Regions from separate parts of the Staphylococcus piscifermentans genome, predicted to be linked through region 1. Evidence: riboswitches for the same ligand, from Rfam matches in the RefSeq annotation. Region 1 holds a riboswitch; each other region holds the start of a gene.

Region 1 (3,286 bases):
TTCTTTCATCGCTTCTTGTCTTTCTTTTTCATCAAAATGGTTTTGGCGTAAATCATGCGAAATACGCATTGAACAGAATTTAGGTCCGCACATACTGCAGAAATGCGCAACCTTCGCTGATTCTTTCGGCAATGTTTCATCATGATATTCACGTGCACGTTCAGGGTCTAGAGATAAGTTGAATTGATCTATCCAACGGAATTCAAAGCGCGCTTTACTGATAGCATCATCACGTTCTGTTGCACCAGGCAGACCTTTCGCTAAATCTGCTGCATGGGCAGCGATTTTATAAGTGATTACCCCTTCACGTACATCATCTTTGTTTGGTAAACCCAAATGTTCCTTAGGCGTAACATAGCAAAGCATTGCAGTTCCATGACTAGCAATTTGAGCAGCTCCTATTGCCGAAGTAATATGATCATATGCTGGCGCGATATCTGTTGTAAGTGGTCCTAAAGTATAGAATGGTGCTTCTTTACAATAGAAATCAGCTAAATCTTGGTTTTCTTTAATCTTATGCATTGGAATATGGCCCGGACCTTCAATCATTACTTGTACATCATGCTCCCAAGCAATATCTGTCAATTCTCCTAACGTCTTCAATTCAGCAATTTGGCTTTCATCATTCGCATCATAAATGGAACCTGGACGTAAACCGTCACCTAGAGATACTGCAATATCATAGCGATTTAAAATTTCACAAATATCACCGAAATGCTCATATAAAAAGCTTTCTTCATGATGTGCTAAACACCATTGCGCCATAATAGAGCCCCCGCGTGATACAATACCTGTCAAACGGTCAACTGTTAATGGCACATAGCGTAATAACACACCTGCATGAATTGTGAAGTAATCCACGCCTTGCTCTGCTTGTTCTATTAATGTATCTCTATAAATTTCCCAAGTTAAATCTTCCGCTACTCCATTCACTTTTTCTAAAGCTTGGTAAATTGGAACTGTACCTACTGGAACTGGAGAGTTTCTTAATAAATATTCGCGTGTCGCATGAATATTTTTCCCAGTAGATAAATCCATGATAGTGTCAGCGCCCCAATGTGTCGCCCAAACTAACTTTTCAATTTCTGCTTCAATCGATGAAGAAACAGCTGAATTCCCAATATTAGCATTAATTTTCACTTGGAAGTTCTTACCAATAATCATCGGTTCTGACTCTGGATGATTGACATTATTAGGAATAATTGCACGTCCTCTCGCAATTTCATCGCGGACAAATTCTGGTTCTACACCTTCACGCACTGCAATAAATTTCATTTCCTTAGTAATGATGCCTTGCTTAGCATAATGCATTTGAGTAATTCTTTTACCTGCTTGAGCGCGCTTAGGCTGATATAGGAAAGGTGTTTCTACAAATTTACGATGCCCTTCCTTTTTGAAGCCATTATCTATAGACTGCACCTTACATCCTTCGTAACTTTCAACATCGTTGCGTGCTTCAATCCAATCAGAACGCAAATCTGGGATCCCTTTCTGAACATCTACTTCATAACCTTCTTCATGGTACGGGCCTGCAGTGTCATAAACGACAAATGGTTGATTTTCTTCTGTACTGTATTCAGTTACCGTATCACTTAATTCAATTTCTCTGAAGGGAACACGAATATCCGCTTCTGCACCTTGTTTAAAAATTCTGCGACTTGCCGGGAATCCTTTTTTCAATTCAATTTCTTCTTGTTTCATTAAAAATTGCCTCCTCAAAATCAAAGCTAGGAGGCATATCCGCCAAAAAAATGCATGATAAAATAAAAAACGCATTCATTTAATTTATGAATGCGCAGTAAAGAATTTATATTTAGGATTTCATAACAAACACACTAATATATAATGTCTCCATTATTAAATCCACACTTATCTCATCAATTATAAACGCTTCCCTACGCTAGTGCTAACTAGATCAGGTTCAAAGGGTTGATAATTATCTTTCAGCCAAATAGGCACCCCTAGCAATGAATTATTTAATTTACAAATTTATGATAACATTCAATATTTTATTATACAAGTCAATTTTAATTATGAAGTAATCATAATCTGAATCTATCTTAGGAAGTGGCAGGTGCTAATTGTTTTACAGTATTCATTCTTAATTGATGACTTTGCACAGGCATATGCAGCATCCATTCATCTATTAATCCACTACGATTAATATTATCGAGTGTAGCTGTCACCTCTTCTTTAGTCCCACTGATAATACGCATTCTCTTCTCGACTACTTCAAAGCTTGCAGTAGATTCAGCTTTAAATTCTTCTACTTGTTGTTTCGTATTTAACACGATTCTTTCTCCACTATCAAAAAGAAGTTCGTAATGACGTTGTGAAAAACGAAATGGCAACTTTTGCGAACCATCTGCAGTAACGACAGCTGGTATGCTGACAATAAAACGACCTTCAGGGTAAAGTGAATGATAAGCTTCGGCAGCTTCTTCAAGCGCTGATTGGTCAGAATTAATGAAGTATGCGTAAATTATACCTGTTTTCACTTCGGCTGCTTGTAGCGCTGACTTTTTACTAGTACCTAATAAATAGATTGGGACGGGTTGATTATTTTCCTCTCTATGTGCAGTCCGTATACCATGATAAGCTGACGCCTCGTCAAAATCTTGTTGATTCAGATGATTTAAAAGCGAAAACTTTTCAATAAAGGATGGAAGCGGCTTTTGCAATTCTTCTTGTAAAACATCTACAACTTTTGGAAATCCTCCTGGTGCCTTTCCTACACCTAAATCTACACGATGGTCAGAAAGTTCATCTATTATATGAAATTGTTCAATAACTTTCAGTGGATGATAGTGTTGCAACATTACTCCGCCAGAACCTATACGCAGCCGTTTTGTATGATCCAGCAGATACATCGTTAAAATTTCAGGTGAAGTTCCCACTACATCTTTAAGATTATGATGTTCTGATACAAAGTATCTTGTATAACCTAACTCATCAGCGAGTTGTGCAAGTTCTAGCGTATGATTAAGCGCTTCTTTGACTGTTTGTCCTTTAATAATAGGTGTTTGATCCAGTATACTAATCGGCAACATGGACATTCCCTCCATCCATAATCTCTTTTAATGCCATACTATGAACAATTGTATATGAAGTCAATTTGCTCGCTCTAGACATAAAAAGAAACTGGAACAAATTAATGTCCCAGCTTTTGTCTGCTAAATTAGCAGCAATTATTTAAGTTGAAGTGAACTTCTCCCATTAAAGACCACTTTATTTATCTTTCTTTTTCTTTCCTGTTTCTCTATCGATACTCTTATCAATATACGCA
Region 2 (3,286 bases), 780 kb from region 1:
AATTTATTTAGCTTTAATTGTAATTTCTTCAATTATTAGCCAACCTTTATTTGGCATATGGACAGATAAATATAACAATAAAAAGATTATTATTATTTCACAGATCATCAATATAACAGCTTTAATATTATTTATCCCACTATTTAATACGTATTTCTATTACATTATCGTATTAGGTATTATTCTCAATTTAACAGATGGTGCAATTAGTTTGATTGTAAACGCTAATATTAAAAATATTTCTCAAGATGATATGGAACGATTTGTTTCTTTAAGACAAACTTATAGCAGTGGGATTAGTTTCCTTGCACCAATTATCGGTGGTGTTTTGATTGCATTTATTTCTATTCAATATCTCGCCTTGTTAAACGTACTTACTGAATCAATTTCTATACTATTTATTTTCTTTTTAACCATGGATAGAGTCATGGTAACGAGTGAAAAAAGTTTAACAGAAGATTTTAAAGAAGGATTCTCTTACTTGTTCAAAAATAAAATTCTATTAAAATTCATCAGTATTGCACTCATTATTAATTTTTTAATCAATTCTATAGTTGTAGGTATTCCGGTTATTTCTATACAAACTATGAAACTTTCTTCTCAACAATTCGGAATTGTAGAATCCTCATTCACTGTGGGTATGTTTGCTGTTTCATTGTTATTTTCTGTATTTCCAATTAAAAACAAACTTAAAGCGCCTACACAGGCTGCCATTGGTATTCAGTTTATCGGTGTTTTGACACTTGGACTTGCTTTGTTATTTAATCTTACCTCAACTACAGGATTTATAATTCTATTTGTAATTTATTTCGTAATCGGGGTATCTTTACCATTAGTGAATATCCCCTATTCAATTTATATGCAAAATTATATTGAAGAAAATTATAAAGGTCGGGTATTTTCACTGACGCAATCTATCGTTCAAACTCTAACACCATTATCGTTATTAGTATTTGGCTTACTGCTTAATTATTCTCAGTCTGCTGTATATTTATCTGTCGCGATTCTCATTTTGTTAACTCTAATTTACTTTTCACTTTCTATGAAGCAAAGTGAAATTGATAATTAGGAGTTTTGTACAGAATAAGTGTTCACTTTTATACACCATACTGTTTATTCAACAAACATCGCTTCTATTACAAACTTCAGCTTATTTTGCAGGTGTGGTCGCCATTATAATACTTACTGAAATTCGCCTTTATCATTTCAATCAAAATCAACAAGGCAGGTAACAGAACAGAAATAATATGAATTAAAATGATTTCGTTGTCCCACCTCCGCAAAGTACGAAAAAGCTGAGACAATTTAATATGTCCCAGCTTTCTTTAATGTTTAGCTTCTTCCTCAGCATTTGAATGATTTTCGGCAGAATTAGTGGCTGCTTCACCATTATTCTGTGCTTTTTCTGCTTCCCATTTCGCTTCTTTTTCCTTTTGTTTCGCTTTACGTTTCTTTTCTTCACGTACAGCCATCACAATGAAGCCGACTGCTAAAATTGGGAACGACATGCCTAACCAGAACATTCAAATCCCTCCATTCATTTAAAAATTATCCGCTAGAATTCCCCTTTATCATAACACTTTCATTCACTAAATTTCACGCATTGCATACAGAGCACTCCTCTTCTTGACACCTTCTCCAATTCAAGCTACATTGAAAGTAACAAAAAGATACGCACTAGGGGTGTTTTTTAAAACTGAGATGAGGTTTTCCTCAGACCCTTTGAACCTGATCTAGCTGAAACTAGCGTAGGAAAGTGTGAGATAACCGCAGAACGAGTAGGTTTAATACTGACCTCAGACTGCCCTCTTGCCTACGCAGATTTTAACAATCATGCGTATTTTTTTATGTCTATTATAGAAAAAAGGGAGCGGATTCACATGGCAAGAACAGTACTCGTAACAGGCGGTGCACGCGGATTAGGTGCAGCAATCACTAAGACACTCGCAGAACAAGGATACAACATTATTATCAATTATAATCAAAGCAAAGACGCAGCAGAACAACTCGTTCAAGAAATCGGAAACGAACGCGCTGTCGCAATACAAGCAGATGTCACAAATCGCGAAGCAGTAGACGCTTTGGTAAAAGAAGGCACTGAAAAGTTCGGTCAAATTGATGCAGTCGTGAATAACGCATTAGTCGGATTCAAATTTGACCCAACTGCCCAAAAAGCGTTTCCTGACATGAGCTGGGAAGACTACCAGCAACAAATTGACGGTACCTTAAAAGCAGCATTCAATGTAGTGCAAAGCGTAGCATCCCAATTCATCGAGCACCAAGCAGGAAGCATTGTAAGTATCGGAACTAATTTATACCAAAATCCTGTTGTACCTTACCATGAGTACACAACAGCGAAAGCAGCTTTAATCGGCTTCACACGTAATATCGCTTCAGAATTAGGACAATACGGCATTACTGCTAATGTCGTCTCTGGAGGATTACTTAAAACTACAGACGCTAGTGCGGTGACAACACCAGAAGTCTTCGATTTAATCGCTCAAACTACACCATTGAAAAAAGTGACAACACCTCAAGATGTAGCCAACATGGTAGTTTATTTAGTCTCCGAACAAGCTAAAGGCATTACAGGACAAAATATTACAGTAGACGGCGGATTGACAATGAATTAAACAAGGTGCTTGAGAAGGCGGTTAAGATTTGAGTAATAAGAAGCAAAGAGCACAAAATCGCTTTTTGATTTTTGCGACTTGCGTACTTATTACCGAGAAACCTGCACTTTGAAGCCCGTTTATTAACCCCGTCTATCAACCAAGAGGGCGCACTCTCAAGTTCTGCCCTCTTTCTCATGCTTTCTTTTTAAAAATAAAAACAGAGGTGAATGGAAATGTCTGAGCAGAAAGCGCAACTACATATTGGTGTCCTCATATTCGGTTGTGGTCATCATCAGGCTGCTTGGCTGATGCCTGATTCGAGTGTGGAACGTGTTGGAGATATTAGTTATTATCAAGATTTAGCGCAAATTGCTGAGCGTGGCTTATTTGATGCAGTATTTTTTGCTGATAATCAATCTTTTCCTGCAAAGGATGATACATCGATGCCGGCGTTCTGGTTTGATCCGATTGTGAATTTAACAGCAATTTCACAAGTAACGCAACATGTGGGACTGGTTTCTACTATTTCGAGCACGTTCTCGAATCCTTATACGGCTGCAAGACAATTGTTGAGTCTGGACCATATTTCAGGTGGTCGTGCGGGTTGGAACCTGGTTACTTCAATGACTGACCTGGAGGCTAAAAACCATGGCATGACAGAGTTGCCTAAT
Region 3 (3,286 bases), 1.1 Mb from region 1:
TATGACATACCAAACCTCTTACTATGCCTGTAATAAGCGGTTCTTTTCGGTATTATTAATGATTATCGTCATCTTTGCTGCGATGGTTTAACCAATATGTAAACCACACATCTTCCTATCGTCGAAACGATAAAAGTGCATATAGTTTCTAATGTTCTTAACAACATTATGGCACACCAAACCCCTTACTACTGCTATAGTAAGGGGTTCTTTTCGGTATTATTGGTGGTTATCGTCAAGAGTGGAACAGAAATAATAAGTCACTCATAATAATATTATTTAATATGTGTACGAACAAAATTACCTGTTGCACCATTCATCGCTTCGCCGCCAGCCATTTCAGCTTTAGCGTAATTAGTAGTTGAATTAGCCCATAAATTATAACCGTATGTTCTCAAACCGAATATTTGATAACTGCCGTTGACCATAGGTGAACCTGATGCGCCTGCACGGAATTTATCTTTCGTTTGTAATTCAGTACCATTGGAAGATCTTTGAATGAAGCGGAAACTACTCCAATGTGTTTTCGTATTGTCACCGTTCTGCCAAGGATAGCCTACTGAATATAATTTCGTATTATATTTCAAACCATTAATTTGCGCATTCGAAGCTAATTTTAAAGGTGTCGCGTATTTCGACATCTTTTCTTTTGTATACACTAGCGCTACGTCTGCATTTGGTACTTTCACAACTTTCGTAGCATGGAACGTATATGGTTTTCTAGCTCCGTCTCTCGCCATATCAAATGTGATGTATTTAGGGTTTGCGGCAACCCCTTTCGCAGTATCAATGACATGTGCGTTTGTCACCAATGTATAGTTTCCGATTACTGTCCCCGTTCCCATACTGTCTTTGCCGCGACCTTTCCAGCCGTCTTTATTACTAACGCGCCCCACTGCTTTATACTTTGTATTCATAGTATTCGAAATATGATGGATGTCCAAATTACTATTAGAAATTTTCTTTGCTTTCGGATAAGCAGTCGACTCATTATAGTTGCTCATACCATTATAGTAATAACTTCCTGCTGCATGCGCTTCCTCTCCGCCTGCTCCTGAAAAAGAAAGACCGACCACAGCACATACTGTGATGATACCTGCTTTCAAACCTTTAACTTTCATCTTAAAATTGCCCCTTATTATTAATTTCGAAATGAGTGGTGTCGTATTTAAAGTTATTTTCAGTTTACTTTTAAAAAAAGAGAAAAGCAATATCTGATTTACTTCATCTCTCTCCATCCCCTATTGCTTTTTCTGCCATCTTGCTTTATGATGATTTTGTAAAGTAATGGTGAGGCGGAACGAATCCGTCACTCTCGTGCATTAACACCTCGCTACACGTTTTGTTAGTGCTGATAATATGTATTACTTATTGAAATGAATAATAACAATAAGTCCACTGGAAGTGCCTGTTCTTACAGGCTGAGATCCTCATGGCAATGAGGAAATTCTTGGAACCTGATCCAGTTTATACTGGCGTAGGAAAGTGGCGTATTGCACTTTTTGATGCGCTGTTTTTCTATGGAGAAACAGTGCTTTTTTATTTGGATAATTTTAAGAAGGAGTACATTATGTATATTGCAATTACGCCCTATCGTACTTTGACCCAAGCTGATTTAAGGCATTTCATCGCTATTGCGCCGGCGATTGACCATTTGATATTTCGCACGCCGATGCAACAAGAAGATTTGAAAAGGTTTCTGGAGCGCTTGCTTCAAGCTGGTTTTCCTAAATCTAAAATCACGGTGCATTCTGATATGGAATTATTACAGAAACTTGATTTAAGGGCGATTCATTTTCGTGAGCATGATGAACGTGCGTTTCAGTTTAAAGCAACCCATTCTCAAATCATGGTCAGTATGTCGACACATAGTGCTGCAAGTGCACAAGCTGCCGAGGCACATCACTTGGACTATGTACTTTTCGGGCACCTCTTTTCCACCAAATCCAAACCTGGAAAAGCGCCTAGAACTCAAGCAGAAATCACAGCAGTGTTGCGGGTCGGTATCCCGGTGGTAGCGTTGGGTGGTATTAATGCGGAAACGGTAGGCCGTGTCCCGTCTGGATTCGCGGGTATCGCAGCGATTTCGTATTTTATGGAGAATGATTTGGAGACGTTGTGTTCAGCAAAGGAGGCTGAGTAAGGATGTTTGATTTAGCGATTGTTGGAGCGGGTGTAATCGGTATGTCGATTGCCCGTCATTTGAAGGATAGCGGTATGCGTATTGCGTTGATTGACCGCGATATTGAGGGGCAGCATGCGTCTTATAAGGCGGGCGGTATGTTAGGAGCTCAGAATGAATTTAAGGAAGATAGTCCGTTATTTCGCTTGGCTCTGAAGTCTCGTGCAAAGTTTGGTGAGTTGAGTAAAGCTTTGCAGGAGGAAACAGGTATCGATATTCAATATCAGCAGAATGGATTAATCAAGATTGCGACGGAGGAAGAGGACGTGGCTTCGTTGCAACAGCAATATGAATTTCTGCATGCGCATGATAAGGATGTAGAGGATTTAAGCGAGCACGATTTAGGTGAGTTGACGCATTATTTGGTGAAAGGTGCGCAGGCTATGATGTTTGTCCCGCATGATCATCAAATTAATGCGAACCATTATACAAAGGCTTTGCATGCGGCGTTGCAAGCTGAGGATGCAGTGGAACGTTTCGACCATACGAATGTGGAAGAGATTAAGCGTCAAGGCAACCATTACAGTATCGCAGTAGAAGCTGAGGGCAAATCTTCTGTGCTGCAAGCTGAAAAAGTAGTAGTGGCAGCAGGTGCTTGGGCCGGCTTCTTAACGGATAAACCGGAAATCAAAGAGACCGTAAGCGGTGTGAAAGGTGAAGTCGTCTTGGTGAAAAATGAAGAATTGGATTTGAAACACACTTTATTTATGACCAATGGCTGTTATATTGTACCGAAACCGCCCCATCGTTTCTTAATTGGTGCGACCAGCTATTTCAATGATTATTCGGTCGGTGTGAGTACTGAAGGCAAAAATTGGCTGCTGCATGAGGCGATTGAGCGCGTGCCTGAATTGGCGTCGAGCCGTGAGTTGAAACATTGGTCCGGCGTGCGACCTTGGACTCCTGGTGAACAGCCGATTATGGATGAAACGGACCCTAATTTATGGGTAATTACCGGACATTATCGTAATGGAATATTGTTGTCACCGATTATCGGAGAGTTGATGGCAGAATGGTTGAAATTCGGCGAGCGTCCAGAAGAATTGGCACCATTCGCAATGAGGAGGGAAAGTTATGAAGTGCATCATTAATGGCGATTCGTTT

The links. Region 1 has a riboswitch for thiamine pyrophosphate ahead of thiC (phosphomethylpyrimidine synthase ThiC). Riboswitches for the same ligand answer to the same signal wherever they lie in the genome.
Region 2: another riboswitch for thiamine pyrophosphate. It lies ahead of CKV71_RS00960 (3-oxoacyl-ACP reductase); the one in region 1 lies ahead of thiC (phosphomethylpyrimidine synthase ThiC).
Region 3: another riboswitch for thiamine pyrophosphate. It lies ahead of CKV71_RS02245 (thiamine phosphate synthase); the one in region 1 lies ahead of thiC (phosphomethylpyrimidine synthase ThiC).

The regions. Positions count from the first base shown of each region.
Region 1 is NZ_LT906447.1:2,060,059-2,063,344, forward strand. Features, by position in the region: gene thiC (phosphomethylpyrimidine synthase ThiC) at 1-1,701, opposite strand, end outside; TPP riboswitch at 1,876-1,973, opposite strand; gene CKV71_RS09615 (MsnO8 family LLM class oxidoreductase) at 2,061-3,050, opposite strand; gene CKV71_RS09620 (peptide ABC transporter substrate-binding protein) at 3,229-3,286, opposite strand, start outside.
Region 2 is NZ_LT906447.1:223,631-226,916, reverse strand. Features, by position in the region: gene CKV71_RS00970 (MFS transporter) at 1-1,069, shown strand, start outside; gene CKV71_RS00965 (hypothetical protein) at 1,326-1,523, opposite strand; TPP riboswitch at 1,670-1,772, shown strand; gene CKV71_RS00960 (3-oxoacyl-ACP reductase) at 1,881-2,633, shown strand; gene CKV71_RS00955 (LLM class flavin-dependent oxidoreductase) at 2,849-3,286, shown strand, end outside.
Region 3 is NZ_LT906447.1:561,280-564,565, reverse strand. Features, by position in the region: gene CKV71_RS02250 (trypsin-like serine peptidase) at 276-1,121, opposite strand; TPP riboswitch at 1,391-1,501, shown strand; gene CKV71_RS02245 (thiamine phosphate synthase) at 1,571-2,143, shown strand; gene thiO (glycine oxidase ThiO) at 2,146-3,273, shown strand; gene thiS (sulfur carrier protein ThiS) at 3,257-3,286, shown strand, end outside.